DNA from 2 places in the Methylobacterium sp. AC690 genome. Region 1 is predicted to be linked to the other one. Evidence: predicted binding sites of a transcription regulator. Region 1 holds the regulator's gene; the other holds the start of a gene.

Region 1 (5,201 bases):
ACCGCCTCTCGGGCTCGGTCTTCGACCCGGGCTCCACCATCGCCTCGCGCATCGCCAACGAGTTCAACGAGGCCGACGGCCTGCAGCTGAACTCCCTGATGGCGCTCGGCTGCATCCTCTTCGTCATCACCTTCTTCGTCCTGATCATCGCGCGCCTCCTCACCCGCCGCGCGAAGGTCGCCTGAGGCCAGCCTCACCGAGACGTCAGGAGCCGCATCATGGACGCCGCGAACCCCCTCGCCACCACCGCCGCCCCGGTCCGGGTCAGCCGGGTCCGTTCCGGTCGCCGGATCGCCGACCGGGCGCTGATCCTGGCGAGCACGATCGCCACGCTGGTGGGCATCGTCGTGCTCGGCTCGATCCTGTTCATGCTGGTGGTCGAGGGCATCCAGGGCTTCTCGCCGACCCTCTTCACCGCCCCGACGCCGGGGCCCGGCTCCGAGGGCGGCGGCATCGCCAACGCGATCCTCGGCAGCCTGGTGATGACCCTCCTGGCCATCCTGGTGGCGACGCCCGTGGGCGTGATGGCGGGGACGTTCCTGGCCGAGTACGGCCGCAACTCGAAGGTCGCCGACGTCATCCGCTTCCTCAACGACATCCTGCTCTCGGCGCCGTCGATCCTCATCGGCCTGTTCGTGTACACGCTGATGGTGCGCCCGATGGGCTCCTACTCGGGCTGGGCCGGCGCGGTGGCGCTGGCCATCATCGCGACGCCGGTGATCGTGCGCACCACCGAGGACATGCTACGCCTCGTGCCCTCGACCCTGCGCGAGGCCGGCGCGGCCCTGGGCGCCCCGCCGTCGATCGTCATCAAGAGCATCACCTGGCGCGGCGCCAGCGCCGGCATCGTCACGGGCATCATCCTGGCGCTGGCCCGCATCGCCGGCGAGACCGCGCCGCTGCTCTTCACCGCGCTCAACAACAACAGCTGGTTCGCCCCCAACCTGATGGGCGGCGTGCCGAACCTGCCCGTGATGATCTACCAGTTCGCCCTCTCGCCCTATGCGAACTGGCAGCAGCTCGCCTGGGCCGGCGCCCTCCTGATCACCGTCACGATCCTCGCCCTCTCGATCGTGGCCCGCTTCGTCATCAAGACCGAGCGGTCGCGCTGACCACCCGCGCGCCGCCTGTCCCCGCTCCTTCGACTGATAGGATCTTGAACCGATGAACGCCGCCCCCGGGATCACGTCCGCGCAGCTCACCGGACGCCACAAGGCCGACGAGTCCTCACCGGTCCGCATCGCCGTCAAGGACCTGAACTTCTATTACGGCAGCTTCCACGGCCTGAAGTCGGTCAACCTCAACTTCCACGACCGCCAGGTCACGGCGCTGATCGGCCCGTCGGGCTGCGGCAAGTCCACCCTGCTGCGCACTTTCAACCGGATCTACAGCCTCTATCCGGACCAGCGCGCGGAAGGGGAGATCCTCCTCGACGGCCAGAACGTGCTGGATTCCAAGGTCGACCTCAACGAGCTGCGCTCGCGCATCGGCATGGTGTTCCAGAAGCCGACCCCGTTCCCAATGTCGATCTACGACAACGTCGCCTTCGGCCTGCGCCTCTACGAGAAGCTGCCCAAGGCCGACCTCGACGTGCGCGTCGAGGAATCCCTGCGCAAGGCCGCCCTCTGGGACGAGGTGAAGGACAAGCTCAAGCAGTCCGGCATGGGCCTCTCGGGCGGCCAGCAGCAGCGCCTCTGCATCGCCCGCACGGTGGCCCAGCGCCCCGAGGTGATCCTGTTCGACGAGCCGACCTCGGCCCTCGACCCGATCTCCACCGGCCGCATCGAGGAGCTGATCGAGCAGCTGCGCTCGGAATTCACCATCGTCATCGTCACGCACAACATGCAGCAGGCGGCGCGCATCTCGCAGTTCACCGCCTTCATGTATCTCGGCGAGCTGGTGGAATTCGGCCCGACGACGCGCATCTTCATGAACCCGGAGAAGCGCCAGACGCAGGACTACATCACCGGCCGCTTCGGCTGATCCTCCGCCGGCCGGGATCGGCCCGCGCCCCACATCACCGCCAGGGCGGGCACCGGACAGGCGGGCCCGATCGAGGAGCGAGACCCATGCCCGACCACATCGTCAAATCCTACGATACGGACCTTGAGGACCTGCGCCGCTCGATCTCCGAGATGGGCGGCATCGCCGAGAAGATGATGACCGAGGCCGGCGAGGCCCTGGTGCGCCGCGACGCGCCCCTGGCCCAGGCGGTGATCGCCGCCGACACCCGCCTCGACACCCTGCAGCGCGAGATCGAGGAGCGGGCGATCCTGCTCATCGCCCGGCGCCAGCCCCTGGCCATCGACCTGCGCGAGACCGTGACGGCGATCCGGGTGTCGAACGATCTCGAGCGCATCGGCGACCTCGCCAAGAACGTCGCCAAGCGCGTCGTGGCGATCGCCGACCAGATCCAGCCGCAGAAGATCGTCATCGGCGTCCAGCACATGAGCGACCTGGTGCAGGAGCAGCTCAAGGACGTCCTCGACGCCTATGCCAGCCGCGACATCAAGGCGGCCCTCGGCGTCTGGGAGCGCGACGACGCCATCGACGCCCTCTACAATTCCCTGTTCCGCGAGCTCCTGACCTACATGATGGAGGATCCGCGCAACATCTCGTTCTGCACGCACCTCCTGTTCGTGGCCAAGAACATCGAGCGCATCGGCGACCACACCACCAACATCGCCGAGACGATCCACTACCTCGTCACCGGCGAGAACCTGCTGGCCGAGCGCGAGCGCCCGAAGAACGACGCCTCCAACTACGCCACCGTGGACATGCCCGGCGCGGCCTGACCCCGTGCCGGTCTGATCGAAAGCGCACGATGAGTACGCGTATCCTGATCGTCGAGGACGAGGAGGCCCTGACCCTTCTCCTCCGCTACAACCTCGAGGCCGAGGGGTTCATCGTCGACTCGGCCGCCCGCGGCGACGAGGCGGACCTGCGCCTGCAGGAGCAGGTGCCCGACCTCGTCCTGCTCGACTGGATGCTGCCCGCCCTGTCGGGGATCGAGCTCTGCCGCCGTATCCGCGCCCGGCGCGAAACCGAGCGGCTGCCGGTCATCATGCTGACGGCGCGGGGCGAGGAGGGCGACCGCATCCGCGGCCTGGGAACCGGCGCCGACGACTACATCGTCAAGCCGTTCTCGGTGCCCGAGCTCCTCGCCCGGGTCCGCGCCCTGCTGCGCCGGGCCAAGCCCGCCCACGTCGCCAACCTGCTGGTGGCCGGCGACATCGAGCTCGACCGGGTCAGCCACCGCATCCGCCGGGAGGGCCGCGAGATCCATCTCGGGCCGACCGAGTTCAAGCTCCTCGAGTTCCTGATGCAGAGCCCCGGCCGGGTGTTCTCCCGCGAGCAGCTCCTCGACGGCGTCTGGGGCCACGACGTCTACATCGACGAGCGCACCGTCGACGTCCATGTCGGGCGCCTGCGCAAAGCCCTGAACCGCCCGCGCCAGAGCGACCCGATCCGCACCGTGCGCGGCTCGGGCTATTCCTTCGACGAGATGTTCGAGACCGAAGCCGAGTAGCCGGGCCGAGTCGCTGGGCTGAGCCAAGTCGCCGAGCCGAGTGGCCGGCCCCGCCGCTCAGGCGAACATCATCGTGTCGGTGGGCAGGTGGACGGTGAAGGCCTTGCCCTCGTCGACCCAGCCCGGACCCGCGACGCCGTGATTGATGCCGTTGGCCTCCTCGGCGCTGCCGGCGAAGTGATGCTGGCCGGTCTGGGTGTTGTAGAAGCGCTCCAGGGTCAGGCCGCCGGGGGCGCTGGCATCGGCGTAGGCCTCGAAGGCCACGCCCTCGTACTTGTAGCTCGGCGCGGTCTTCAGGACCTGGTCCCGCTCGGACACGCTTGTCGTGAAGAAGTGGGCGTTGGAGACCGTGTCGAAGAACCGGAACACGTCCACCGTGTCGGCGCCCTTGGCCGGGGCCGCCCAGGCAGTGCCCTCGTAGTTGAACCACGGCAGCGTCTGCTGGATCTGCGCCTTCTCGGCGGTGCTCGTCGTGTAGAAGTGATCCCCCGTATGGGTGTCGTAGAACCGGTACACCGCCGTGACCGCCGGGGCGGTGGAGGCGGCGACCGGGCTCGACGGTGCGGCCACGGCCACCACCGGAGCGCTCGGCGCGCCGTACAGGGCCTGGATTCCGGCGAGGTCGCCGGCCGCCAGGGTCTTGATGCTGGTGTTGAGGATGGCGTTCATCACCTCGGGCTTGGTGTTGTAGTGATCGAGGCCGAGCGCGTGGCCGATCTCGTGCAGCGCCACCAGGGAGAGATCGACGTTCTGGGTGCTGACCACCCGCCCGCCGGAGGCGGCGTGCCAGCCCTCGCCGCTGTCGAAGGTGATCTCCACCGACTGCATGCGCTGGCCGCTATAGGTATAATGGGCATAGCCCAGGGTGTTGCCGAGCCCGTCGATTCCCCCGAGGGTGACGTCGATCTGGGCGCTGGCCGTCGTGGCCACCTGCTGGAACGCGATGTTGGCGGCCGCCGCCCAGGTGGCGAAGGCGGCCTGGAGAAGGCTCACGAAGCTGGTGGGAATCGTGCCGTCGACGGCCCAGGTGACGGTACCGCCGCTCGTGCCCGCCGCGCCCGTGCCCCAGCGCGGACCTTCCAGCGCATAATCCCCCATCGCTTGGCCCTCCCGTCTCTTCGGGCCAGGGTCGGCGGCAGAGGTTGCGAAATCCTTACCGCACCCGCCGCCGCGCACCGGGCGGCGCGTCCTCAGACGATGCTGCGCACCACGCCGCCATCGACCCGGAGGGCCGCGCCGCTGGTGGCGCTGGCGGCCGGGCTGCAGAGGTAGGCGACCATGCTGGCCACCTCCTCGACGGTGGCGAGACGACCGATCAGCGAGGTCGGGCGGTGCTCGGCCACGAAAGCCCTTCCGGCGGCGTCGAGGTCGACCTCGCCCCCGGCTCCGCCGTCCTGCCCCTGGGCCATGCTCTTCATGAACTCGGCGACGCCCTCCGACAGGGTCGGCCCCGGCAGCACGCTGTTCACGGTGACGCCGCTGCCCGACACCGTCTCGGCGAGTCCCCGCGCGACCGCGAGCTGGGCGGTCTTGGTCATTCCGTAATGCACCATCTCCACCGGGATGTTCACGCCGGATTCGCTGGAGATGAAGACCACCCGGCCCCAGCCGCGCTGGACCATGCCGGGGGTGTAGGCCCGGGCGAGGCGCACGCCGCTCATCACGTTGGTGT
Region 2 (4,866 bases), on a different contig from region 1:
ACCCCCTTCGACATCGTGGTCTCGGACGTGGTCATGCCCGGCATGGGCGGTGTCGCCCTGGCGCAGGAACTGAAGCGGCGCCGTCCGAAGCTGCCGGTGCTGCTCGCCTCCGGCTACAGTCACATCCTGGCGCAGGAGGACGCCCACGGCTTCGAACTCCTGCACAAGCCCTATTCCGCCGAGCAGCTGGGCCGGACGATCAATCGGATCGTCGCCCGCCACGCGGTACCGTCGGACACCTGAGGTCGCCGGCGCCGCGCCGCGACGACCGAAGTCGTGCCCGCTCAGGCCGCCCGTTCGGCCATGGCTTCGAAGACCAGGGCGTGACGGGCCGCGAGCACATCGATGTCGGTGGCGTAGCCACCGCCGATCACCCCGACGAAGGGGATGCCCCGCCGATGCGCCTCGCCGACGACGAAGCGGTCACGCGCCAGCAGGCCCGCATCGGTGAGGTCGAGACGGCCGAGGCGGTCGTCGCGATGCGGGTCGACGCCGGCATTGTAGAACACGATGTCGGGGCGCAGGGCATCGAGCAGCGGCCCGACATAGGCCTCGAGCACCGCGAGATAGCCGGCATCGTTTACGCCGTCGGGCAGGCCGACATCGCGGTCGCCGGCGATCTTGCGCGTCGGATAGTTCTTCTCGGCATGGATCGAGAGGGTGAACAGGTCGGGCGTCCCGCCGAGGCAATCGGCGGTGCCGTCGCCCTGGTGGACGTCGCAATCCACCACCAGGGCCCGGGCGATGCTGCCCTCGGCGTGCAGGGTCCGGGCGGCCACCGCCACGTCGTTGAAGATGCAGAAGCCGGCGCCGGTCTCGCGCCGGGCATGGTGACTGCCCCCGGCGGTGCTGCCCGCGAGGCCGTGCGTCAGGGCGAGGCGGGCCGCCAGCAGGGTGCCGCCCACCGAGGCGCAGGAACGGGCCACCACCGAGGCGCCCACGGGCAGGCCGATATTGCGCTCGATCTCGCGGGAGACGTCCAGGGCGAGCACGGCCTCCACGTAGGCGCGCTCGTGGGCGGCGACGAGGAGGTCGGCCCCGGCCGGCTCCGGCCGCGCGAAGCCGCCCGGGACCAATCCCCGTTCCGCCAGGAGCTCGGCCAGGCGCCCGTACTTGCGCATCGGGAAGCGATGGCCCTCCGGCAGGGTCGCTTCGTAGGCCGGGTGGAAGACGATGGGCAGGCTCATCGTAACAGGCTCATCGTTGCAGGCTCATCGTGACGGGCTCATCGTGACGGGCTCATGCGAGATCCGCGATCAGCCGGTCCGCCAGGGCGAGCCCGCTGTCATGGGCGGCCTCGATGCGCGGCCCGAGGCAGCCGTCGCCGGCATAGCCGAGACGCTGGACCGGATCGTAGAGGCAGGATGCGCCGCAGGTCTCCTCCACGAGGGCGTAGCGCCAGCGATGGGCGCGGGCCTGCAGGGAGGCGATGGGTCCGCCGAAGAGGTCGGCGACGGCGGCGAGCAAGGCGGCCCGCACGGCCTCCGGGGTGTCTTCGAGATGCGTCTTCGACCAGTCGGGCGTGGCATGGACGGTGTAGGCGGCGGGCGCCGTCGGGCGCCCCGGCTTCGCACCCTCGCGGAACAGCGCGGCGACCGGTCCATCCGCGGGGCGCAGGACGTCGCCCGCGAAGGGCAGGTCCCGCCCGCAGGTCAGCATCAGCGACCAGCACGGCGCGTAGGTGGCCCGCGCAACCCCGGGCAATGCGAGGCCGCTGGCGGCGAGGAGGCGCCGGGCCTGCGGGCCCGGCAGCGTCAGGACGACCGCGTCGAAATGCCGGTCCTCGCCGGCCTCCGCCAGCGTCAGACGCCAGCCCCGGTCGGCCCGCGCCAGGGCGGTGACGGTGCGGGCGACCTGCACGTCGAGGCCTGCGAGGAGATCGCGCACGGGCGCGGTCATGTCGGGTACGGCGGTGACGCGGCCGGGCGCCTCGTAGGGCGCGACGAGGCCACGGGCTTCCCAGTCGGCCAGGCGGGCACGAAAAGCGGGGCCGTGCGCCCGCATCACCTGCGCGCCGTGGTCGAAACTCAGCCCGCTCTCGCGGTCGCGGCGGTTCGCCATGCGGCCGCCCGGCTGCCGGCCCTTGTCGAACACCGCGACGGAGAACCCGGCCTCGTGGAGACAGCGTGCCGCGCTGGCCCCCGCCATCCCGGCCCCCACGATCGCCACTTGTGTCGGTATCGCCATTTGCGCCGGTCCCGTCACCCGTGTCCCCCCTCGTGATCCGAGATTGTCATACGACTGAAGCAGCACGGCTGTTAGGGGCGCTGTGCAGTCCGGGACGCGACGCGGTGTCCAGCCCGCGCCGGGCTGCGATGTCGGGGCTTCGCGGACGGGAGACGTCGCGGATGTGGGATCAGGCGATGCGGGAGCTGTCGGAGCCGGGCGCTGCGGTCGCCCTCTGGCTCTGCGTCGCCCTGACCCTCATCAACCTCGCCGGCATCGCGGTGGCGGCCCTGCGGATCGGCCGGCGCAACGGCGCGTCGGTGTTTCCCGAAGCTGCCCCCCTCTCCCTGGTGCGGCCGGTCTGCGGCGTCGAGGCCTTCAGCGAGGAGCTGCTGACGCGCGGCTTCCATCTCGCCTATCCGGACTACGAGCTGATCTTCTGCGTGGCGCACGGGGCCGACCCCATCGTGCCGCTGCTGGAGCGCCTGATGGCGGCGCATCCGCGGGTGCCGGCCCGCCTGATCGTCGGCGACGAGCGGATCAGCGACAACCCGAAGCTCAACAATTGCGTCCGTGGCTGGGAGGCGGCCCGCCACGACTGGGTGGTGCTCGCCGACTCGAACGTCGCGATGCCGCCGGATTACCTGCAGCAGCTGCAGGCGGCGTGGCGCCCGAACACCGGTCTCGTCTGCTCGACACCGATCGGGGCCCGCCCGACCGGCCTGTTCGCCGCGGTGGAATGCGCCTTCCTCAACACCCTGCAGGCGCGCTGGCAATATACCGGCGAGGCCCTCGGCCTCGGCTTCGCCCAGGGCAAGAGCATGCTCTGGCACAAGCCCTTCCTGGAGGCCCGCGGCGGTATCCGGGCCCTGGCGGCCGAGATCGCCGAGGATGCGGCGGCGACAAAGCTCGTGCGGGCGGCAGGCGCGCAGGTCCACCTCGTGGCCGCCCCCTTCGACCAGCCCCTCGGACAGCGCACCCTCGCGGAGGTCTGGTCCCGGCAGCTGCGCTGGGCCCGCCTGCGCCGGGTCACCTTCCCGCTGTTCTTCGCCCCCGAGATCGGCTGCGGACCGCTCCTGCCCTTCGCCCTCGCCCTCGCGGCCGCGCCCTCTCCGGCATTGGCCGGCCTCCTCCTCGGGCTCGCCGCCCTGTGGTACGGGGCCGAAATCGGCCTGGCCGCCCGGGCGCGCTGGTACCGTCAGCCCCGGCTTCTCCTCGCCTTCCTGATCCGCGACACCCTGGTGCCCGCCCTGTGGGTCAGCGCCTGGATGCGGGGCGCCATCGTCTGGCGCGGCAATCCGATGGACATCCGGACGAAGGCGTCCGAGCCGTCCGGCCGCAGCCCCTGGCGTCGCCTGCGGGCCCGCGCCAGCGCCGCCTGAGCGCGCCGGTGTGGGCCCTCCGCCCCGGGGGGATGAGCCCGCAGCGCTCCTGGACACAGGCGGTCTTGGACGGCAGCGCTTCTGGACGGCAGCGCTCTTGCTTGAGGCACTCTGCCCACGGCGGGCGAGCGGACGGAGCCTGGGCGTTGCAGACCGAGACGAACGGACTTCACAAGGGCCTGAACGCCTTCCACCTCTGGGGCATCGCGGTCGGGCTCGTCATCTCGGGCGAGTATTTCGGCTGGAGCTACGGCTGGGCCACCGCCGGGACCCTGGGCTTCCTCATCACCACCATGGCCGTGGCGGCGATGTACGTCGCCTTCATCTTCAGCTTCACCGAACTCACCACGGCGATCCCGCAGGCCGGCGGGCCCTTCGCCTACAGCCGGCGCGCCTTCGGGCCGGTGGGCGGCTGCATCGCCGGCTACGCCACGCTGATCGAGTTCGTGTTCGCCCCGCCCGCCATCGCCCTGGCGATCGGGGCCTATCTGAACGTGCAGTTCCCCGGCCTCGATCCGAAGCACGCGGCCCTGGGCGCCTACCTCGTCTTCATGACCCTCAACATCGTCGGGGTGCAGATCGCCGCGACCTTCGAGCTGTTCGTGACGATCCTGGCGGTGGCGGAACTCCTGGTCTTCATGGGCGTCGTCGCCCCGGCCTTCGCCTGGTCGAACTTCGCCGCCAACGGCTGGGCCGGCGCGGACCGGTTCGGCCTGCCGGCGATCGGCGGCATGTTCGCCGCGATCCCGTTCGCGATCTGGTTCTTCCTCGCCATCGAGGGCGTGGCGATGGCCGCCGAGGAGGCCAAGGACCCCAGGCGCACCATCCCCATCGCCTACATCACGGGCGTGCTGACCCTGACGGCCCTGGCCTTCGGCGTGATGATTTTCGCCGGCGGCGCGGGCGATTGGCGGATCCTCAGCAATCTCAACGATCCCCTGCCCCAGGCGATGAAGGGCGTGGTGGGCGAATCCAGCGGCTGGCTGCACATGCTGGTCTGGCTCGGCCTGTTCGGCCTCGTCGCCTCGTTCCACGGCATCATGATGGGCTATTCGCGCCAGATCTACGCCCTGGCCCGCGCTGGCTTCCTGCCCCGCGGGCTCGCCCGATTGCACCCGCGCTTCCGCACGCCGCACATCGCCACCCTCGCCGGGGGCGTCGTCGGGATCGCGGCGATCTACAGCGACAACCTCGTGACCCTCGCGGGCCAGTCGCTCACGGCCAGCATCGTCACCATGGCGGTGTTCGGCGCCCTGGTGATGTACGGGATGAGCCTGGCGAGCCTGTTCCGGCTGCGCCGGATCGAGCCGGGCCTCGT

The links. Region 1 encodes PhoB, which activates phosphate uptake and scavenging genes when phosphate is short. Its sites were predicted from a motif close to TGTCATNNANCTGTCAT; they were not measured.
Region 2: AC0IY1_RS20700 (ceramide glucosyltransferase) is a predicted target of PhoB. The motif match lies at 2,232-2,248, and genes of this name have one in related genera.

Annotation. Positions count from the first base shown of each region.
Region 1 is NZ_CEEDOX010000008.1:32,839-38,039, forward strand. Features, by position in the region: gene pstC (phosphate ABC transporter permease subunit PstC) at 1-185, shown strand, start outside; gene pstA (phosphate ABC transporter permease PstA) at 219-1,112, shown strand; gene pstB (phosphate ABC transporter ATP-binding protein PstB) at 1,165-1,983, shown strand; gene phoU (phosphate signaling complex protein PhoU) at 2,070-2,795, shown strand; gene phoB (phosphate regulon transcriptional regulator PhoB) at 2,825-3,529, shown strand; gene AC0IY1_RS10940 (matrixin family metalloprotease) at 3,587-4,627, opposite strand; gene AC0IY1_RS10945 (SDR family NAD(P)-dependent oxidoreductase) at 4,720-5,201, opposite strand, start outside.
Region 2 is NZ_CEEDOX010000019.1:65,055-69,920, reverse strand. Features, by position in the region: gene AC0IY1_RS20715 (PAS domain-containing protein) at 1-243, shown strand, start outside; gene AC0IY1_RS20710 (histone deacetylase family protein) at 285-1,187, opposite strand; gene AC0IY1_RS20705 (NAD(P)/FAD-dependent oxidoreductase) at 1,240-2,187, opposite strand; gene AC0IY1_RS20700 (ceramide glucosyltransferase) at 2,364-3,548, shown strand; gene eat (ethanolamine permease) at 3,695-4,866, shown strand, end outside.